Regions from separate parts of the Hymenobacter sp. 102 genome, predicted to be linked through region 1. Evidence: riboswitches for the same ligand, from Rfam matches in the RefSeq annotation. Region 1 holds a riboswitch; the other holds the start of a gene.
What was found. A riboswitch is a leader RNA that binds a small molecule or an ion and turns the genes downstream of it on or off. The one in region 1 is predicted to bind S-adenosylmethionine.
Positions count from the first base shown of each region.

Region 2: it holds a riboswitch for S-adenosylmethionine, as region 1 does, so the genes downstream of both, metH (methionine synthase) here and ACN19L_RS00610 (phosphoadenylyl-sulfate reductase) in region 1, are expected to answer to the same signal.

Region 1 is NZ_CP188172.1:127,014-131,304, reverse strand. Features, by position in the region: gene ACN19L_RS00620 (lipopolysaccharide biosynthesis protein) at 1-490, shown strand, start outside; gene ACN19L_RS00615 (macro domain-containing protein) at 520-1,113, opposite strand; SAM riboswitch class I at 1,309-1,400, shown strand; gene ACN19L_RS00610 (phosphoadenylyl-sulfate reductase) at 1,724-2,500, shown strand; gene cysD (sulfate adenylyltransferase subunit CysD) at 2,637-3,545, shown strand; gene ACN19L_RS00600 (sulfate adenylyltransferase subunit 1) at 3,641-4,291, shown strand, end outside.
Region 2 is NZ_CP188172.1:2,624,547-2,628,837, forward strand. Features, by position in the region: gene ACN19L_RS11285 (GMC family oxidoreductase) at 1-114, opposite strand, end outside; gene ACN19L_RS11290 (gluconate 2-dehydrogenase subunit 3 family protein) at 214-810, opposite strand; gene ACN19L_RS11295 (SDR family oxidoreductase) at 906-1,910, opposite strand; gene ACN19L_RS11300 (hypothetical protein) at 2,129-2,260, shown strand; SAM riboswitch class I at 2,350-2,463, shown strand; gene metH (methionine synthase) at 2,537-4,291, shown strand, end outside.

The DNA.
Region 1 (4,291 bases):
CGCCCAGGGCACTATCGTGGTGCTGTTGCTGCTGGGCAGTCGGCTGTTCGATGGCGTAACGGGCGTGAACGGGCTGCTGCTGGTTACCTCGCCCCGCTACCGGTTTGATCTACTCTTCAACGTTTCGCTCTCCTTGCTCACCATCGGGCTGAACCTCGTGCTCATCCCCCGGCTGGGTATGGTGGGGGCGGCCGTGGCGGCGGTGGCGGCGCAGGTGAGCATCAACCTGGCCCGCACGTGGTTTGTGTGGCACAGCTTCCGGATGCAGCCATTCACCTGGCGTATTCCCTTGATTCTGGGCATTGCGGCCGTGGCCGGCGGGGCCGCCTGGCTGGTACCGGCCGTCGGCTCACCCTTCCTCACCATGCTGCTGCGCTCCGCGGTGCTCACGGCCGTGTACGGCGGCCTAGTGCTGGTGACGGGCACTGCCCGCGCTGCTGCAAAATATCAGGAAGCGGCTAGGGAGATAGGCAACACTTTACGTTCTTAATCAGACCCATACAATCTGACGACTACGCCCTATTCATCCCCACTGATGATATGCCGATTCCGGGCGGCAGCGTAAGGCCACGTGATAGCGCGGGGCGGGTCGAGGTAATAGCGGTAAGCTAGGGCCATCTGTCGCGCGGCTTCCTCCACAGGCATTCGGCCAGTTGCAGTACCCAAGCCCGGACATACGACCACCCGGATACGTTCCTGCGGGGTATTAAATGCGGTAACGGCTTCGATCAGAGCCTTCATAGCCAAGTAGACGTGATCTGTGGCGTGGATAGGCATGGGCACACGCATAGTGGGCGTGTGTGCCACGTAAGGGTGCCGGGAGTGACCAGTTTCTACGATAAAACTAGTACCAACGGGCTGTTCACCCGTGTAGTGCTTTATGATATGCGCTTGCACCCGTTCCTGGAGTTCAGAGCCAAAAAAGCGGGTGATGGCCAAATCGACACCCCCATCCATGAGCCCAAAGGAATTGGCTGCGCTGACCATGCAGTCGAAATCCGGCACCTGCTCAAATCGGCTGTGGAGAATTTCAACTGCCTGATAAGGTGCGAAAGCCTGTCGCCAAGCGTTACACAAAGAGGCATTGGGGTCGACCAAAATGAGTTTTTGCATAGAGGATAATCTTGAGCCGTACGGTCTGATATGGCTCAAACATACTTCCTTTTAGACGATGCGCGCTAAGCGAAAATACCCGTGACGGTGCGGCATTACAGCCAGCAATCAGGTTCTTGAAAAAAGAAAAATTTGCAAGTGTAAAATTTCGTCCCGTACCTTTGGGGCACCAATTCTTTTACCCACAAAGGATTGTTTTTATACAGAGGCGTGGAGAGACAGGCTCCCTGAAGCGCCGGCAACCAGCGGAAAATCCGAAACGGTGCCAAGTCCTGACCATATAAAAACAACGAACCGTGAACCGCTTCTTCAACTTCGCCGCCGCATCCGCTACCTCCTGTGCTGTACAGCATGGCTGTTGTGCGATGATGGTGATGCCCTGTTGTTGTAAGTAGGCACGAACCACTTCCCTTTTGCTGGTTCGGGTGCTGCCCCCGGCCGACTAACGCCCTAGCGGGTGCCGCGTCGGAGTAGCGCCTCCGTGTATTCTCGTTCCGCCTGTTGCCTTCTGGCTGCCGTCTGCGTGCGGCCGGGCACCTGCTGTGGAACCATCTTCCGGCCGGAATGCCGCGCCCCAGGCGGGCCGCTTCCTCCTCCCCCTCTTCCTGCCATGCCTGCAGCTGATGCTGCGCCGGCCGTCCACGCCCAGCTGGACCGCCTGCGCCCTCTCGTAGTGGCCGCCTCCGCCCTGGAGCGGCTGCGTCTGGTAGCCGACACCTTCCCCGGTCAGGCCGTTTTTTCCACCTCGTTCGGGCTGGAAGACCAGATACTCAGCCACCTGATTTTCGCCCACGACCTGCCCATTGAGGTGTTCACCCTCGATACCGGCCGCAACTTCCAGGAAACCTATTCTACCTGGAACAAGACGCTGATCCGGTACCAGAAGCCCATTTCGGTGTATGCCCCCCAGCGCGAGGACCTAGAAGAGCTGCTCCTGCAGAAAGGCCCCAACTCGTTCTACGAGAGCGTGGATAACCGCAAGCAGTGCTGCCACATCCGCAAGGTGGAGCCCCTGAACCGGGCTCTGGCCGGCCGCGGCGCCTGGGTCACCGGCATCCGGGCCGAACAATCCCAGAACCGGCAGACGATGGACCCCGTGGAATGGGACGCGGCGCACAACCTCGTGAAAATCCACCCGCTGTTCGACTGGACCTGGGAGCAGGCGCTGGCCTTTGTGCAGCAGGAGGGCATTCCGGTGAACCCGCTGCACCAGCAGGGCTTCGTGAGCATCGGCTGCGCCCCCTGCACCCGCGCCATCAAGCCCGGCGAGGATTTCCGGGCCGGCCGCTGGTGGTGGGAAGACCTCTCAGCCAAAGAGTGCGGCCTGCACGCCACCGCCCCCCACGACGGCCCCGACCCGGTGGTGGAGCCGGTGCCAGCCGGATAGTAAGCTGTAGAGACGCGACACTTCGCGTCTCGTCGTCAGAACGACAAGAACGGCGCAGCCAACCCAACATCAGCACGCGGGAGACGCGAAGTATCGCGTCTCTACAACCAAAAAAGCACTTGAAATCCAGACAACTATGAGTACCACTTTCGATTACCTCGACCGGCTGGAAGCCGAAGCCATCCACATCCTGCGGGAGGTGGCGGGGCAGTTTGAGCGGCCGGCCCTGCTGTTTTCGGGCGGCAAGGATTCCATTGTGCTCACGCGCCTGGCCGAAAAGGCCTTCCGCCCTGGCCGCTTCCCCTTCCCGCTGGTGCACGTGGATACCGGCCACAACTTCCCCGAGGTGCTGCAGTACCGCGACGAGCTGGCCGCCCGCCTGGGGGAAAAGCTGGTGGTGCGCAAGGTGGAGGACACCATCCGGCGGCAGCGCCTGCGCGAGCCGGGCGGCAAGTACCCCAGCCGCAACCCGCTGCAGACCTACACGCTGCTGGAGGTAATCGAGGAGTTTGAGTTTGACGCCTGCATTGGCGGGGCCCGCCGCGACGAGGAGAAGGCCCGGGCCAAGGAGCGCATCTTCTCGGTGCGCGACGAGTTTGGCCAGTGGGACCCCAAGCGCCAGCGCCCCGAGCTTTGGAACATTTACAACGGCCGCATTCAGAAGGGCGAAAACGTGCGCGTGTTCCCCATTTCCAACTGGACGGAACTGGACGTGTGGCGCTACATCCAGCGCGAAAACATTCCGCTGCCCGACATCTACTTCGGCCACGAGCGCACCTGCGTGGTGCTGCCCTCGGGCCAGCTGCTGGGCCTCACCGAGCATTTGCAGCTCGATGACGAAGACGAAATCGTGACCCGGCAGGTACGCTTCCGCACCGTGGGCGACTCCACCTGCACCGCCGCCGTGGAAAGCGACGCGGCTACCGTGGAAGACATCATCCAGGACCTGCTGCTGGCCAAAGTAAGCGAGCGGGGCGCCACCCGCCTCGACGACAACATCTCCGAAGCCGGCATGGAAGACCGCAAGCGCAACGGATACTTTTAAGTGGTGAAGTTGTGAAAGGTGAAGTTGTGGAAATTCTCCCGCTTCACCCCAACAGCACAGCAATTCACAATTTCACAAACTCACAATTTCACCTCATGGACTTACTACGATTTATCACCTGCGGGAGCGTGGACGACGGCAAAAGCACCCTGATTGGGCGGCTGCTGTATGACTCCGAATCGGTGTCGCTGGACGTACTGGCGGCGCTGGAGAAGCGGCAGGCTTCTAATGGCACCGTGGATTTGGCGTTGCTGACCGACGGCCTGCGCGCCGAGCGGGAACAGGGCATCACCATCGACGTGGCCTACAAATACTTCACTACCCCGCGCCGCAAGTTCATCATCACCGATGCGCCCGGCCACGTGCAGTATACCCGCAACATGGTGACGGGGGCCAGCAACGCCGATCTGGCCATTGTGCTGGTGGATGCCCGCCAGGGCGTGATTGAGCAAACCCGCCGCCACACCCTCATTGCCGCGCTGCTGGGCATCCGGCACTTTGTGCTGGCCGTGAACAAGATGGACCTGGTGAACTACGACGAGGCGGTGTTTGCCCGCATTGCCACCGACTACGCCGAGCTCACCAACCACTTCCACCTCCCCGCCGCCACGGCCATTCCGCTGAGCGCCTTGCAGGGCGACAACGTGGTGAAGCCCAGCCAGCATCTGCCCTGGTACACCGGCCCGAGCCTGCTGGAACATCTGGAAAGCGTGCCCGGCGCCCAGGAAACCGAGGCCGCACCCCGC
Region 2 (4,291 bases), 2.5 Mb from region 1:
CTCCGTAACCGGAGTGGCTTCGTTTTCGGCCAGAATGCGTTGAAGCAGCGGGTCCTGTATTTCAGGCTGAACCGGGTTCAGTACGCCTTCTTCGAGTACTTCTTCGTCGGGCATTTTAAGAGTAACTGAGTAGTTGAGTAACTGAGTAGAGAGTGATTAAGTAGCCGGGTAATCACCTGTTGATCAGTACAGATTACTCAGTTACTCAGGCACTCAACTACTCTCCCGCGGTTCCCGGTCTTCCCGCTCATTGAGGCCGATGCGCTGCCAGCCGGGCACGTCGGCCATGCCTACGTAGCCGATTTCTTCCTGGGCCAGCGGATGGGCGTAGTAGCTCTCCGTCAACTCAGCCAGCATTTCCTCGAAGAAGCGGTTTTGCGGTAACTGCTGCCAGTTTTCGCCCGGAGCTTCGCCGGCTGCCAGCTGCCCGATTACCTGGTCCTGCTGCGCCGGCGTCAACTCAACAAAGGCCTGCTCAAAGATCTGCTGCGCCGCCTGGTTGATGCCGCCTAAGCCCAGACGGTACGCTTCCCGGTCGGGGGGCATGGCGTCGTAGCGCCAGCCGTCGGCAGTGCCGGCCAGCAGGCGCTTATCTATGTTAGGAGCCAGCTCGATGGGCGTTTCCCGCTCGGGCTGGGGGAATACGCGGGCGGCCACGGCTTGCAGCAGTGCGTAGGTATCGGCGTCGAAAAACTGGGGCTGATAATTGGCCGGGGCATTCAGGCGGGCCTCCAGCGCAGCGCGGGTTGCGGGCGTTACCTGGTCGGTAGCCAGCAGGGCCCGGACGGTACCTTCGGGATAGTGGGGCATATGGTGAATGAGTAAATGAGTGAATGAGTGAGTAGTGAGCAGTTGGAATGAGTTACTGCACGTAGCTTCCCTCATTCACTCATCTACTCATTCACCTACTGGTCGCTGCTCATTTTGCCGCCGGTTACGTGCACCAGCGAGCCGGTCATGAAGGAGCCATCCTGGGAAGCCAGCAGCACGTAGGCCGGAGCCAGCTCTTCCGGTTGGCCGGGGCGGGCCAATGCCACCTCGTAGCCAAACTTCTCAATTTCCTCTCGGGGCATGGTGCCGGGAATGTTGGGCGTCCAGACCGGGCCGGGCACTACGCAGTTTACCCGGATACCCCGCTCGCCCAAGTGAGTAGCCAGGCTCTTGGTAAGGGCGTGAATGGCTGATTTGGTGCAGGCATAATCAATCAGAATTGGAATGCCCGTCAGCCCCACAATGCTGCCGGTGTTGATAATACAGTCGTCCTTTTTGAGGTGCGGCACGGCCGCCTGGGCCATCCAGATATAGCCGAGAATGTTGGTATCGAAGGTGCGGCGGATCTGCTCCTCGGGAATGTCCTCGAACTTCTCCTGCGCCATCTGGAAGGCGGCATTGTTGACCAAAATGTTGAGGCCGCCCAGCTCGGCGCGGGTACGGCGCACGGCCTGCTTGCACTGCTCCGGGTCGCGCACGTCCAGCTGCAGCAGAATGCAGCGGCGGCCCTGGGCTTCCACGAGGCGCTTGGTTTCCTCGGCATCCACCACATTTTCGTTGAACAGTACGGCTACGTGAGCTCCTTCCATGGCAAAGGCCACGGCCACCGCCCGGCCAATACCGGAGTCGGAGCCAGTTACCAGCGCAATCTTGTCCTGCAACTTACCAGCGGCGCGGTAGGTGCTGAAATTCATGGCAGGCTGCAGCTTCATATCGGCCTGTTTGGCGGGATAAGGCAGCGTCTGGGCGTGCTGTTTCATATCCTTGGCCGTAGGCCGCTTCACGGGGGCGGGTGCTTCGGCGGCGGCTTTGGCAGCCTGTTTGGCAGCGGGCGTAGCGGCCGTTTTGGCGGTTTTACCAGTAGCAGGGGTATCGGGGGTGGCAGCTTTTTTGGGAGCCGCCGCTTTTTTAGCAGCCATAGAGCGGAGTGGTCAAGGAATACGATTGAGCTTATGCCTTACGCGAAACTGATGAGGTTGTTGAGCGCAGGCCAAATTGATGTACGTACACGCAGATGTTTATGCTTACAGAATTTCGGCATCTGCCGCATGGGCCCGGGTTTACATCAACTCACTACTACAGGCCCACGTACCACCTTTACCAACAGGAAGTTTACTTAGCCCTGTTTCCATCCGTTATGCCCACTAAGAAAACCACTGCTTCGCATACCACTGCCAAGAAAGAAGACCCCTGCTGGAAAGGCTACGAGCAAGCCGGCACCAAAAAGAAAGACGGTAAAACCGTACCCAACTGCATCAAGAAAGATTAGCTGCAACCCGGTACGCTGCAACAGGCCCGGCCGCACGTGTGCGGCCGGGCTTGTTGTTTTTCGGGCGTTGCGGCGTATCTTCGTCCTGTTACTTATCCAGAAAGACCGAGGGATTGGGCCCGATGACGTCTTAGCAACCTGAAATAAAACAAGGTGCTAACTCCCTTTCCACCGTCTTAGCGGGCGTTGGAAGAAGATAAGTGCGGAACCGGCCTGCGCGCCCGGCTCTTTCTGGATAGGCACTTTTCGCCGCTGATTTCCCTTAGAAGAGCCGATATGCCGACCGTTTCCCCTGCCCCCGCCCCCGTTGCATCCCCTCTCCACGATATCCTGCGCCGCCGCGTGCTGATTCTGGATGGTGCTATGGGTACCATGATTCAGCGCCATACGCTCACGGAGGACGATTTCCGGGGCCCGCGCTTCCAGGACCACCCCAGGCCTTTGCGCGGCAACAACGACCTGCTGAGCCTCACCCGGCCCGACATTATCAAAGGCATCCACGCCGAGTACTTTGCCGCCGGGGCCGACATGGTGGAAACGAATACGTTTTCGGGCACTACCATCGCCCAGGCTGATTATGCCCTGGAGCACATCGTGTACGAGTTGAACTACGAGTCGGCGCGTATTGCCCGCGAGGTAGCCGACGAGTTTGAACAGAAGGACCCCACGCGCAAGCGGTTCGTGGCCGGCGCCATCGGGCCCACCAACCGCACTGCCTCTCTCTCGCCCGACGTAAACCGGCCCGGCTTCCGCGCCGTGACGTTCGACGAGCTGGCTACGGCCTACCTGGAGCAGGTGCGCGGGCTGATTGACGGCGGCTCCGACGCACTGCTGATTGAAACCATCTTCGACACGCTGAACGCCAAAGCGGCTCTGTACGCGGTGCAGCAGTTCTTCGACGAGGGCGGCCGGGTGGTACCCATCATGATTTCGGGCACTATTACCGATGCCTCGGGCCGCACGCTGAGTGGGCAGACGGTGGAGGCCTTCTGGAACTCCATCCGCCACCTGCCGCTGCTGAGCGTGGGCCTGAACTGCGCCCTTGGGGCCGACCAGCTGAAGGTGTACATTCAGGAGCTGAGCCGCCTGGCCGACGTGCACATTTCGGCCTACCCCAACGCCGGCCTGCCCAACGCCTTTGGGGGCTACGATGAATCGGCCCAGGAATTTGCGGCGGTGGTGGAAAACTACCTGCAGGACGGGCTAGTGACGGTGGTGGGCGGCTGCTGCGGCACCACGCCCCAGCACATTGCCGAGCTGGCCAAGCTGGCCGATAAATATCAGCCCCGCCAACTGCCCGCCGTGAAGCCCGCCACCCGCCTCAGCGGCCTGGAGCCCTTCGGCATTACCGAGCAGAGCCTGTTTGTGAACGTGGGCGAGCGGTGCAACGTAACCGGCTCCCGCGCCTTCGCCCGCCTCATCCGCACCGGCAACTATGAGGCGGCCCTGCAGGTGGCCCGCGACCAGGTAGAGGGCGGCGCCCAGGTGCTGGACGTGAACATGGACGAGGGCATGCTTGACTCGGAGCAGGCCATGACCACCTTCCTGAACCTGATTGCCTCCGAGCCCGACATTGCCCGCGTGCCGGTGATGATTGACTCCTCGAAGTGGACGGTGCTGGAAGCCGGCCTCAAGTGCGTGCAGGGCAAGAGTATCGTCAATTCCATTTCCCTGAAAGAAGGCGAGGAAGCCTTCCGGGCCCACGCCCACAAAGTGCGCCAGTACGGGGCCGCCGTGGTGGTAATGGCCTTCGATGAGCACGGCCAGGCCGACAACTACCAGCGCCGCATCGACATCTGTAAGCGCAGCTACGACATCTTGGTCAACGAGGTAGGCTTCCCGGCCGAGGATATCATCTTCGACCCCAACATCCTGACCGTCGGCACCGGCATCGACGAGCACCGCAACTACGCCCTCGATTTCATTGAGGCCGTGCGCTGGATTAAGGCCAACCTGCCCGGCGCCCTGACCAGCGGGGGCGTCAGCAACATCAGCTTCGCCTTCCGGGGCAACGACGTGGTGCGCGAGGCC